Regions from separate parts of the Phyllobacterium sp. LjRoot231 genome, predicted to be linked through region 1. Evidence: predicted binding sites of a transcription regulator. Region 1 holds the regulator's gene; each other region holds the start of a gene.
The links. Region 1 encodes LexA, which represses DNA repair genes until DNA is damaged. Its sites were predicted from a motif close to TGTTCNNNNTGTGTTCNG; they were not measured.

Region 1 (4,160 bases):
GAGGCGAACCGGGTGACATCGCTGCGTCGCTGATCACAGGGCAGCGCGATGGCATCAGCGATGACACCAACAACGCTTTTCGCTTGAGTGGACTTTCGCATATCCTGTCGATCTCCGGTTTTCACATGGCACTGGTAGCCGCAACGATCATCGGTTCGCTACGCGCGATCATGGCGTTCTTTCCCGGATTTTCGGCGCGGTTTCCGGTGAAGAAATTCTCGGCGGTGATCGCCCTCATGGGTTCCGCATTCTATTTGTTGCTTTCAGGCTCCGATGTTGCTGCCCAGCGCAGTTTTGTAACGCTCGCGGTCATGCTTTTAGCCATGACCGTCGACCGGGCGGCGATATCGATGCGCAACCTCGCCATTGCAGCGTTGATTACCATTGCCATCTCGCCGCACGAAATTCTCGGACCGAGCTTTCAGATGTCGTACTCGGCAACCGCCGCTTTGATCGCATTTTATAGCTGGTGGTCGCATCGGCAGGGCAGGCGCGCCTTCCGGAGAGGTGTGTCCAATCATTTGCTTCTGGCTCTACCGCTGAAGGCCATCAACCATATCGGTGCGATTGCCATGACATCAGTGGTTGCCGGGACCGCAAGCTCAATATTTGCGGCCTATCATTTCAACAATACCGCGCCCTTCGGGCTTGTCGGCAATGCTCTCGCGCTTCCGGTCATTTCAGTGTTTGTCATGCCGTTTGCAGTGCTCGGTTTGCTGGCCATGCCATTCGATCTGGATTGGCTACCCTTTACGGTCATGGGACAGGGGATCGAGATCGTCATCGCTATTGCAAAAATGGTCGCTTCGCGCTCTCCAAGCGGCAATCTTGGCCTGATGCCACAGGGCACGTTGGTCCTTATGAGCGTTGGTCTTATCTTGCTCCTGTTTCTTTCAACGCGTCTGCGCCTCTGTAGTATACCCGTCCTCGCAACCGCAGCGTTGTTCATGCTCCGAGCGCAAGAGCCCGGCATTATCGTTTCGGAGGATGGAAAACTGGTCGCATTGCGCACGGGTGACAGAGATCTCGCAATCAATCGCACGGCCGGCAGTGCATTCAGTTTAAACAATTGGCAGCAGGGCTATGGGATAAACGAGGTGGTAAAGCCGCTGAAGGCTGGTGCGCTTTCCAAAGAAACGCAGTTTGAATGTGTTGAAAAACTTTGTACCGCACGAGAGCCGGGCGGATTGATAATCGCCTATACGGACGATCGCAAGCAGACCGTATTGGCTTGTGGGGAAGGGGACATTGTCATCCTGGCCTTTGCCGGCGCACCGACAATCTGCGGGGACAAGAACACACTGGTGCTCACCAAGCGTGATTTGGCATTGCATGGAACTGCGGAAATAACTTTAAAACCGCCCGAACCGCTACCCCCGACAATCGCCAGGAATAAATCACCAGAAGTGGTCCTTGCCGAAGCAAACGATTCCCGCCTTCGACGACTCCGGTCTGCCAGCATCAACTACGCCGTTGGGCCGCCGGACCGGCCTTGGAACACCTATCGGACCTACTCCCGCGCCGCCCGCAATATCGAGGACTACAAATCCCGTAAACGTGTGAACGCTGATAGCGATGAGGCGGCAGCCTGTGAAAAATCGGCTGACTGCTAGTATCGTCGTATAAGACCGACCAGCTTTCCCTGCACCTGAACGCGATCCGGACCAAAAATGCGTGTCTCGTAGGCCGGGTTCGCCGCTTCGAGGGCAATCGATGCTCCTTTACGACGAAAGCGCTTGAGCGTTGCCTCCTCATCATCAACCAGCGCAACAACGATCTCGCCGGGATTAGCGGTATCGCCGCGCTTGATCACGACGGTATCGCCATCGAAAATCCCGGCCTCGATCATCGAATCGCCTTTGACTTCGAGCGCGTAGTGTTCGCCGCTACCAATCATGTCCGGGGGCAGGCCGATCATGTGGGTCTGGTTCTGAATTGCGGAAATTGGCACACCAGCGGCGATGCGGCCCATGACCGGGATATTGATCACGGTTGAACCATTCGAGTCGTCGGATTGGCGTGTTTGTCGCGGCGGAGCGACATTCCGGCCAAGACTTCCTTCAATGACACTCGGAGAGAATTTTCGTTGGGCGTTGAGGCCGGGAGCGATCGAGTCGGGCAGGCGCAGAACTTCCAGCGCTCGTGCACGGTTTGCAAGCCGGCGAATGAAGCCGCGCTCTTCGAGCGCAGTGATCAGCCGGTGGATGCCGGATTTCGATGCAAGATCCAATGCATCCTTCATCTCGTCGAATGAAGGCGGTATGCCCGTTTCCTTCAGACGCTCGTGGATGAAGAGCAGGAGTTCATGTTGTTTACGCGTGAGCATCGGCGATCCTTTGCGTGGAATCGGAAAAACAAAACCAGAACAAACACTATCTGTTCCAGTTGTGTTCTACAAGGATTAATATGTGGTGTATGCGAGCCGAGAAACGCACTTGACCGTTATTTAGCCGGAATAACCGGCGGGCCGCTGGATTGGCGCCATTGGAGCTTTATGAAAAGCCGGAATCGATCTTTGTCGCCGGTTTCATAGGCTCGCCCAAGATGAATTTCCTGACCGCGGAATTCGCAGGCGCTTACAAGACCGATATATTGGGTGTGCGTCCGGAACACTTGGAAATCAAGGACAAGGACGGTCTGTGGAAGGGCAAACTTCTGTTAGCGGAAAACCTTGGATCTGAGAGCTTCCTCTATATCGATATCGGTGCAAAGGAACCCTTGGTCGTGCGGCAGGATGGCTCGGCCCATCAACAACCTGGGGAACTGCTTTGCGTTACGCCCGTTAACAACAACATCCACCGTTTTGACCAATCGGGCCGCCCGGCGGCAAATTGACAAAATCTCCGCATCAAACATGAGACAAGGAAAGTCCAATGGCAATTCGCACGCTTATCTGGGGCGAGAACGTCCATGAACAGATCAATAAAACCGTTGCCGACATCTATCCGGAAGGCATGCACAACCAGATCGCCAAGCTTTTGAGGAGCGATACCAACCTCAGCATCAAAACCACCACTCTGCAGGAGTCGGAACACGGCCTGACGGACAAGGTGCTGGAGGAGACCGATGTGCTTGTCTGGTGGGGGCACCGCGCGCATGGCGATGTTGCCGACGAGATAGTCGAGCGCGTCGCCAAGCGGGTATGGGAAGGCATGGGACTGATCGTCCTGCATTCGGGGCACTTTTCGAAGATTTTCAAAAGATTGATGGGGTCACCCTGCGCTTTGAACTGGCGGGAGGCGGGTGAGCGGGAACGCCTCTGGGTCGTCAATCCCGGCCATCCCATCGCTAAGGGTTTGCCCGCATTTTTCGAGCTGGAAAATGAGGAAATGTACGGCGAACCGTTCTCGGTACCCGAACCGCTGGAGACTGTTTTCGTATCATGGTTCCAGGGCGGCGAGGTGTTTCGCTCAGGGCTTACCTATCGAAAAGGTGCTGGGAATGTTTTCTACTTCCGCCCGGGACATGAAACCTATCCGACTTATCATGACGAAACGGTGGGACTGGTGCTGCGCAATGCGGTGAACTGGGCGTATAATCCGCTGCGTTTTCCGGCTATCACGGAGGCGCCGAATGTGCCGGTTGAGAAAGCTTTGGAGCCGATCACGGCACGCGGCGGCAGTTTGCACGAGTCCGGCGAGGAAGGTTTTCGTTGATGCGTCTATTAATCCTGGGGACTGGCCATATGGCGAGCGCCCACGCCAGAAACTTTATCGATATTGAAGGTGTCACATTCGCCGGTGCGGTTGACGTCGACAAGGGCAGGGCGGAGGCGTTTCGAGATAAATACTCTTTCGAGCGGGCGTTTACGTCACTTGAAGATGCGCTCGCCTGGGGTGAGTTTGACGCTGTCGCCAATGTAACACCCGACAGCGCCCATCATTCCACAACAATGAAGTGTCTTGCCGCCGGCAAGCATGTCTTTTGCGAAAAGCCACTGGCGACGAACTTTCACGATGCCATGGAAATGGCCGAAACCGCCGAAAAGGCCAATCTGGTCGGCATGGTCAACCTGACTTATCGCAACGTAGCACAGTTGCAAACTGCCCGCCGGATGGTGACAAGCGGGCAGATTGGCAAGATCAGGCATGTCGAGGCGTCTTACCTGCAAAGCTGGCTGGTATCAAAAGTCTGGGGCGATTGGCGCACGGAAAGCCAAT
Region 2 (4,160 bases), 150 kb from region 1:
GGCCCGCTTCTGCGGCTGCAGCAGCAGATCGCCGCCCTGCCGCCGGCGAGTTGAACCTCGCCCCATTCCGCATGATTTCAGTGCCGGATGTTCTGGGTCTCGTCGTGTGTCCTGTTGCTGCTGCGAAGGGTGCAATCATAGTAACCGGAGGCACAGGAGCGGGCCGGGTTCATGAAATAATTTTCCACACGGGACTGCCAGTTATTGCGCGTGCTGTTGCAACCGGCAAGCATGGATAAAGCCACAAGGGCGGCAGCAATTTTGACAATTCCCATATCTGTCTCCTCTTGTGCGGATCGGATTCGCATCCGCTTTAGCATGGCGACTGCGCTTTGACATCGGCTTTTGCCGCGATTTGTCTGCCGTCCACCTTCCTCCCTCATGGTGAGCTTGTCGAACCACGCACAGCCGTTTTGCGTGGTTCGACAAGCTCACCATGAGGGAGGAAGGTGCATTGCATGAGGGAGGAACAAGCATTGCACGAGAGAGGAAGGAGTATTGCACGGGAAGGAACCACGCCCTCAAAAATCCTCCGCCTCCGGTATCCGCCCAAACGCAATCTTCGAGCCGATATAATTGCCCGGTCCGTTGTTCGGGCCGAGGTTGAGCGCCTTCGATCCGTGCCGCACGCGTACCTTATCGAGCATATCCGACACCCGCTCCCACTGGCCGCGCTGTTTCACACTCACGCCTGTGTCGAACAGGTCGCGGCTCGCCTCCTCTTCAGCCGACAGATCATGCAGCACCACCGTCACATTGCTGATATTGCGCATCTCACCCGCCGCAATCATTTTCGCGTGCAAATCATTGAGACAATTTAGAAAAGTGTGATCGTCACGCGCCGGACGGAATTGGCCTTCCAGCGTCACGCGGCTGTCGCGCCGCGAACCAATCGTATAGCTCATCGCCCCGGCGCGGTAATGCGAGCGGCGCAGGCGGCGTGCGGCGCTGAGCGCCAGCAGCCTTGCGCATTGCAGCACCTTTTCCGGCGCGCGCCAGTCCGGCGGCAGATTGCGGCCATGGCCGAACATGCGCTTGACCGTCTCCGGCTTTTCCACCGCATAGCCATGCAGCGCCGCAACGAAGCGCTCGCCCTCGACGCTGTTCCAGATGGCGCGGGCGTGCTTTGGCGCGAGGTCCCACAAGCCTCTGATGTCACGGACGCCAGCCTCGCTCAAGCGTGCCGCCATGCCCTTGGAGATGCCCGGCAAGTCGCGCAATTCGAGATCGAACAGGCGTCCCGGCAAATCGTCATGGTCGAGCAGCACGAAACCGTCCGGCTTGTCCATTTCCGCCGCGATCTTGGCCAGGAGCTCATTGACGGAAATGCCGATCGAACAGGTGAGGATCGGCCCGATCTCGTCATGCAAGGCACGCTTGATCCGCGCCGCCAGTCCCGGCGCGTCGCGCGCTTCCGATTGCAGCAGGTTGCAACTCACCTCGTCGATGGAGCGGACGGCGGCGATCGGCACGCAGCGCTCTATCGTCTCGAGGATGCGATTATGCAACTTTACGTATATGTCCGGTCGTGCCTCGATGAAGACGATATCCGGACATTTCTCCTTCGCCTCACGTACCGATGTGCCGGTCTTGATACCGAAGGGCTTCGCCTGCCGGCTGGCGGCGATGACACTCGTATGAGGCGAGTCCAGCGGCACAACTGCAACCGGGCGTCCTTGCAGCGCCGGATTGAGCTGTTGCTCGGCGCTGGCAAAGAAGCTGTCGAAATCCAGATACAGCTTTTCAGGATGGGTCGGTTTACGCATGTTCAAAAAGTTCTCAGCTGAGAACAAAACTAGAACACGGATCGCAAAAAATTGGAACAGGATTCTGCGGAAAATGAGGATAAGTTTCGCCGATTCCTGCACAAGAATCTGCGAAAATGGCGCAAGAATCTTCAAAAATGGAAGACGAATCCGGCGATCTCACACAGCTTTAGCCGCGTCGAGGATGCGGAATTGCGTGGTGGTGGAGCCGTTCCAGTGGTTGAGCGCGAGGTTCCCCGCCACATGCAGCGACTGGCCTAACTGGTTGAAAAGAAAGTCCCCAAGCGGGCTGCCGACGGCCCGGAAGGCGATTGCATTGATGCGTTTGCCGTCCGCGCCTTCCAACGTCGCCTTGACGTGCGCCGTGCCAACCGTTCTCGCATCAACCAGCCTGTGATGCGGCAAAACCAGTACGGGCTGCGGGTGTCCGGAGCCATAGGGACCCGCCCTTTCCATGGTATCGTAGAGCGGCACGGTCGTCCCCGCGGCGCTCAACGCGCCGTCGATGGCGAGCGACGCGTTGCCGCGCAATTGCCCGACAATTTCGCTGGCGCTTTCCTCGAAAAACGCCCGTAAAGCCCCCATTTTACTGCGTTCCACGGTGATTCCGGCCGCCATGGCATGCCCACCACCCTTGACCAGAAGCCCCCGTTCGACGGCGTTCCGCACCAGTTTTCCAAGGTCAAAACCATTGATCGAGCGGCCCGAACCACTGCCTGTGCCGTTGGCGTTGAAAGCTATCGCGAAGGCCGGACGCCGGGTTCGCTCCTTCAGCCGCGCTGCGATCAGCCCGACGATGCCGGGGTGCCAATCGTCGCTGGCAGTGACCAGAACCGCAGGCCCGGATCCAGCGGAAAGCTCGACCATCGCCTCGGCCTCCGCCTGTTCCAGCATGATCGTTTCCATCGCCTGGCGTTCCTGGTTCAGCCGGTCGAGTTCCTCGGCAATGCGCATCGCTTCGTTCGGATCGTCCAGCGTCAGCAGCCTTGCGCCCAGCCCGGCATCGCCGATCCGCCCGCCGGCATTTATCCGGGGACCCACTAAGTATGCGAAATGAAAGGCATTTAACGGTTCACCGATGCGCGACACCCGCGCCAGCGCGGCGAGACCAGCGTTTTGCTGAGCTCGCGCAACGAGAATACCCTTGACCACGAAAGCCCGGTTGAGCTCCTTCAGCGGCACCACATCGCACACCGTCGCCAGCGCCACGAGATCGAGCAATGACAGGAGATCAGGGGCGAGAACACCCATGTTGACGTGCTGCTCGCGCAACACCCGCGACGTCTGCACCAGCGTCAAAAACACCACGCCGGCGGCGCAAAGATGGCCCTGCCCAGACAGATCATCCTCGCGGTTCGGATTGACCACCGCATGCGCGGCAGCCGGCAATTCGCCGCCGACCTGATGGTGATCGAGCACGACCACATCGGCACCGGCTTCCTTGGCCGCCGCAATCGCCGCCGCACTGTTGGTGCCGCAGTCCACCGTGACGATCAGCGACGCCTGTTGTGCCAGTTCCTGCATGGCTGCTGGATTGGGGCCGTAACCCTCAAAAATCCGGTCGGGGATGTAAATCCGGTTGGCAATGCCATAATGGGTGAGGAAGCGCGACAGGATCGCCGAAGAACAGGCGCCATCCACATCATAGTCGCCGAAAATAGCGACTTTCTCTTTGCCCGCGATCGCTTTGGCGATGCGCTCCGCCGCCTTGTTCATGTCGGTTAGAGAAGCAGGATCAGGCATGAGGCTCTTGATCGTCGGCTCCATGAAGGCAGCCGCCTCGTCCAGGCCGACACCTCTGCCCGCCAAGACCCGCGTCACCAGGTCAGGAAAGCCGTGGTTTTGCGCCATGGCCAGCGCTATATTGGCCTCGCGCTGCCCCAGCCGGTCGATCCATTTCAGACCGGTTGCCGATTGTTCAACGCCGAGGAAAAGCCGTTCAGGTATCATCGACCCGTTCAATCATTCGGCGGCAATGAATGCAATGCTTCGAAAGGCGTATCCAACGGCAATCGCGAATAGTTGCTCAGTTCCCGGGTGGTAATGCCAGAGCGCTTACGGTGGAGGCAACGGACGACGCGAAGTCTGTAAGCTGGCGATCCACGAGTTCTTTTGAACTGAGCCTGTAGTTGATGACGGGCTGGATAAGCATGTAGCGGCCAAGCACGCCCGTTGCGCAGACCAGAAAATCATCCTTCTTCTGCGGATCATCGGAACTGACGCAGGCCATCGCCCGGTTGCCATAGCTCACATTCGTCCGCTGCGCGATCTGACCGGGCTGGGTGCTGTGGTATTGGAAGGCCTGGTCGAGAAGGCTGCGCACCACGGGATCGTCCGGTCCGTCCCTGACCGGATAGATGCCTGGCACATTGCTGGCCCTTACACCATTGATCG
Region 3 (4,160 bases), 1.1 Mb from region 1:
GATTGCCAAACCGCATACAGCCCGTCGCATCGCCTCAAGTGCAGCCTTCAGTATATCGGTTGCATCGATCACTGGCGCAGAAATGCTCGACACCGCGCAAGCGAGCGCTGTTTCCGTAATGATATCAAACAGTTCCTCACGGCGTTGCGCTGTCAGCCGCTTCGAATCGTCGAGACCGTCAGGGATTTTCTTTGGATTCAGAATGACAGCAGCAGCCACCACCGGCCCCGCCAGCGGGCCGCGCCCGGCTTCGTCAATACCGACGATAAACTCAATCCCGCTGCGCATAAGTTTCCGCTCGCTGACAAAATCCGGTTTGCCAGGTTCGATAGGAAGAAGCAGAGAATCAGAACGCGATCGAGCCATGTTGCGACGAGCCTCGCATTCGCTCTGATTCTCTGCAAGTCCCCTGGCGCAGATGGGGCGGACGCCAGGGTCACGTCAGGCTGAGGGGGGGCTGCCTGACGGAAGTAAGTTATTGATTTTACTGCCAATCCATCCAAAAACTTTCGCAATTGTCACGTCAAGGCGCTTACAACAGCGACAATTGTTCGCTTCCGGGGGTCGCCTCGAACAGATCAGTGCGCAGCCGCCGCTTGTTCACATTGATGCCGAGCCGTTTGGCCGCTATCTCGAACCGCCTGCCGATCTGCCAGGCATAGGGCCCTTCGCCGCGCATGCGTTTGCCCCATTCCGCATCGTAATCCTTGCCGCCGCGCATCGATCGCACCAGCGACAGGACGTGGCGATAGCGATCCGGATAGTTGCGCAGCAGCCATTCCTTGAAGATCGGACTGACCTCCAGTGGCAGGCGCAAAAGCACATAACCAGCCTCCAGCGCGCCCATCGCATGGGCGCTGTCGAGGATACGCTCGATCTCATGATCGTTCAGCCCGGGAATGATTGGCGCCACCATGACACTGACCGGAATACCGGCGTCCGACAGACTGCGAAGTGCTTGCAGACGCCGCGTTGGGGTCGAGGCACGTGGCTCCATGGTGCGCGCCAGCTTTCCATCGAGCGTCGTCACCGACAGGGCTACCTTGGCGAGACCTTTCTCGGCCATACGCGCCAGAATGTCCTGATCGCGCATCACCAATGCGGATTTTGTAACGATTCCAACGGGGTGCTGGTGCGCTTCCAGCACTTGAAGGATATCCCGCATGATGCGCCATTTCTTCTCGATCGGCTGATAGGGATCGGTGTTGGTGCCGATTGCTATTGTCTTTGCCGCGTACCCAGGCCTCGACAATTCCTTGTCCAGCATCTTCGCCGCGTCAGGCTTGGCAAAGAGCTTCGACTCGAAATCCAATCCGGCAGAGAGGCCCATATACGTATGTGTCGGGCGGGCAAAACAATAGATGCAGCCATGTTCGCAGCCACGATAGGGATTGATCGAACGGTCGAAGCCGATATCCGGCGAGTCATTGCGGGTGATGATCGTGCGCGGCTTTTCGATCTGAACTTCAGTCTTGAAAGGCGGCAGATCCTCGATGGTTTCCCAGCCATCATCGTAGACATGGCGGCTTTCGGCCTCGAACCTGCCTGTTGGATTGATACCGGCGCCACGGCCGCGACGGCGCTCATGATCGATCCGCAGACCGGCTTCCTCGATCAAAGCATTGGCATGTTGTGCCCGGCCTTGTCCGAAGGCCGCCTTGTCTGCTTGCACCACGATGTTCATTTGCATTCTCTCCTTGGCAAGGAGCGAAACGAGTCGCTCGCCACAGCCGCAACATGAATGTATTCCTAGCAAAGTTTGAGAACAAAGCAAGAACAATCTGCGCCAAAAGGAGTGATGGAAATTCCTATAATAATACTATATTGGCTCCTGATGATTTCCGTCCTGATTGAAACCCAAAATTCGGATGAGGCTTTGGCCAGAACGCTCGGCGGTCTGGTGGGAGGGGCTGTCGAAGGCATTTTGAGCGATGTGATCATCATTGATCACGGTTCTGTCGATCAGACCCATCGCGTTGCCGATGCGGCCGGCTGCATCTTTCTGCAGGATCAGACTTTGATCGACGGGTTCAGGCGCGCGCGTAGCGAATGGTTCCTGTTTCTCGAACCGGGCGCGAGACTATTGGATGGGTGGATCGAACCCGTTGCGGTTCATGCAGAACGCATGCAGGGGCCTGCTTGCTTCACCCGGTCGCACACGCACCGCAGGCCATTTCTCAGCCGCGTGTTCTCCCCAGGCAATCCCTTGGCCGATGGGCTGCTTATTTCGAAGCGCCAATCCATGGCATTGTTCAGTCCCGGCAAGAGGGCGGTTGATATAGCGCGCGGCCTTGCCATGAAACGGCTTCGGGCAGAGATCATTCCGGCCGATTTGAAATAAGGCTTAGCCCTTGCCGCTGCGCTTCAGATGCTCGTCCAGCCTCGGCATGATCTCAACGAAATTGCATGGCATGTGCCGATAATCCAGCTGATACTGCAGAATATTATCCCAGGCGTCCTTGCAGGCACCCGGCGAGCCCGGAATCACGAAGACGAAGGTCGCGTTGACGACGCCGCCAGTCGCCCGCGATTGAATTGTCGATGTACCGATCTTGTCATAGGAAATCCGGTGGAACACTTCGGAAAAGCCATCCATGCGCTTCTCGAAGATCGGTTCCAGGGCCTCAGGCGTTACGTCACGGCCGGTAAAGCCAGTGCCACCAGTGGTAATGATCACGTCGATTTGCGGGTCCTTTGACCAGGAAAGCACGCGATCTCGAATTTTCGTCCGATCATCGGTGACAATGGCGCGTTCCGCCAATGTATGGCCGGCGGCGAGGAGCCGCTCTGCCAGGGTGCTTCCTGACTTGTCGTCTTCGAGCGTGCGCGTATCGGAAACCGTTAGAACGGCGATCTTGACCGGTACAAAGGGGCGTGTCTCATCGATACGAGCCAAGATCAGCTTCCTTTCATGGCACTGTATGTTGCGACGACGAACCAGTCCGGATTGTTTTGCTTAAGAGCCGCTGCCGCAGTTTCGGCCTCGCGGTCGCTACCGTAAATTGCAAAACACGTGCCGCCAGAACCGGACATGCGCACCAGCCGGGGAGCCGTGCCACGCAACGCATTCATCGTGTCGCCAATTGATGGGATCAGCTTTTCAGCCGCTGAAAAAAGATGGTTGTCCGTCTGCGCGAGATAGACGCAGACATCATGCAGACTAAAAAGTTTCGGCAGGTTGGGAAGGGGCTGGTTGTCGCGTTTTGCCAGCGCCTCGAAGACCTGCGGGGTCGAGATTGAAACGCCATTATTGACGAGAACCATCGGCAAATGCGGGAAGGTGGCGATACGTTCGATGTCTTCGCCGATGCCCCGTGCAATCAACGGTTGGCCATGCAGGCACATCGGGACATCCGCGCCCAGGGTCAGGCCGATTGCAGCCAACTGTTGCGTTCCGATGCCCCACAGCGCCGTCAGTGCGCGCAATGCCGCCGCCGCGTCGCTCGACCCGCCACCTATGCCGGAAGCAATTGGAAGATTTTTTTCAAGGCGGATATCAACTGGAGCGGCTTGCTGGGGAAATTTTGCGCGCAGAGCGTCCCTTGCCTTGAGCACAAGATTGCCTTCGTCACTCGGCAAGTCGCTCCCGAACGGGCCGGATATCTCGAAGGAATCGACCAGCGCGTGTTTCACGCTCACCTTGTCGCCAAAATGCGCGAACACGACCAGACTGTCGAGAAGATGATAGCCATCATCCCTGCGCCCTGTCACGTGCAGCGCCAGATTGATCTTGGCGGGGGCAATCAGGCTGATCGTACGCTCAACACTATCCAGCATGGGAATCAGTCTTTGCGCAAACGGTATTCGCCGGTCTCGGGATCCTGTACCAATGTCCCCTGTGCACGGTTCTGCACTTCTTTTTCAGCCTCGCGAACCCGCTTCGAAACGCGCTGCGCTTCTTTCTTGAATGAACGATAGCCGTAATAGGCAGCACAGCCGACTAGGGCAAAAAAGATCAACTGTGGCATCGCGCATAAACCTCAAAAAGCGATATCATTCCTCACCGACAATAGCACGGAGCGCTCATCTTGCCAAAATCCAGATTGGTCAGATCATAGTCCAAATCGCGACCAAAGCGCGCGTTCTTCAGCGGCGTCGATCAGGCCGCTGGCCAGATTGGCTCCGAGTGCCTCAATTTTGGTCTCGGCTGACGGTAATTT

Region 2: a site for LexA is predicted at 1,786-1,803, ahead of ACSQ3H_RS14600 (Y-family DNA polymerase). Genes of this name have one in related genera too.
Region 3: a site for LexA is predicted at 1,762-1,779, ahead of ACSQ3H_RS20770 (glycosyl transferase family 2). Genes of this name have one in related genera too.

The regions. Positions count from the first base shown of each region.
Region 1 covers NZ_CAXUQT020000001.1:3,109,303-3,113,462, forward strand. Annotated here, with positions in the region: gene ACSQ3H_RS15320 (ComEC/Rec2 family competence protein) at 1-1,613, shown strand, start outside; gene lexA (transcriptional repressor LexA) at 1,610-2,326, opposite strand; gene ACSQ3H_RS15330 (TOBE domain-containing protein) at 2,485-2,835, shown strand; gene ACSQ3H_RS15335 (ThuA domain-containing protein) at 2,874-3,656, shown strand; gene ACSQ3H_RS15340 (Gfo/Idh/MocA family protein) at 3,656-4,160, shown strand, end outside.
Region 2 covers NZ_CAXUQT020000001.1:2,957,125-2,961,284, reverse strand. Annotated here, with positions in the region: gene ACSQ3H_RS14610 (hypothetical protein) at 1-54, shown strand, start outside; gene ACSQ3H_RS14605 (hypothetical protein) at 78-275, opposite strand; gene ACSQ3H_RS14600 (Y-family DNA polymerase) at 522-1,766, opposite strand; gene recJ (single-stranded-DNA-specific exonuclease RecJ) at 1,926-3,716, opposite strand; gene ACSQ3H_RS14590 (hypothetical protein) at 3,793-4,160, opposite strand, start outside.
Region 3 covers NZ_CAXUQT020000001.1:4,159,645-4,163,804, reverse strand. Annotated here, with positions in the region: gene ACSQ3H_RS20780 (ribonuclease HII) at 1-366, opposite strand, end outside; gene ACSQ3H_RS20775 (PA0069 family radical SAM protein) at 533-1,684, opposite strand; gene ACSQ3H_RS20770 (glycosyl transferase family 2) at 1,799-2,341, shown strand; gene moaB (molybdenum cofactor biosynthesis protein B) at 2,345-2,896, opposite strand; gene ACSQ3H_RS20760 (4-(cytidine 5'-diphospho)-2-C-methyl-D-erythritol kinase) at 2,899-3,777, opposite strand; gene ACSQ3H_RS20755 (hypothetical protein) at 3,783-3,968, opposite strand; gene ACSQ3H_RS20750 (S49 family peptidase) at 4,053-4,160, opposite strand, start outside.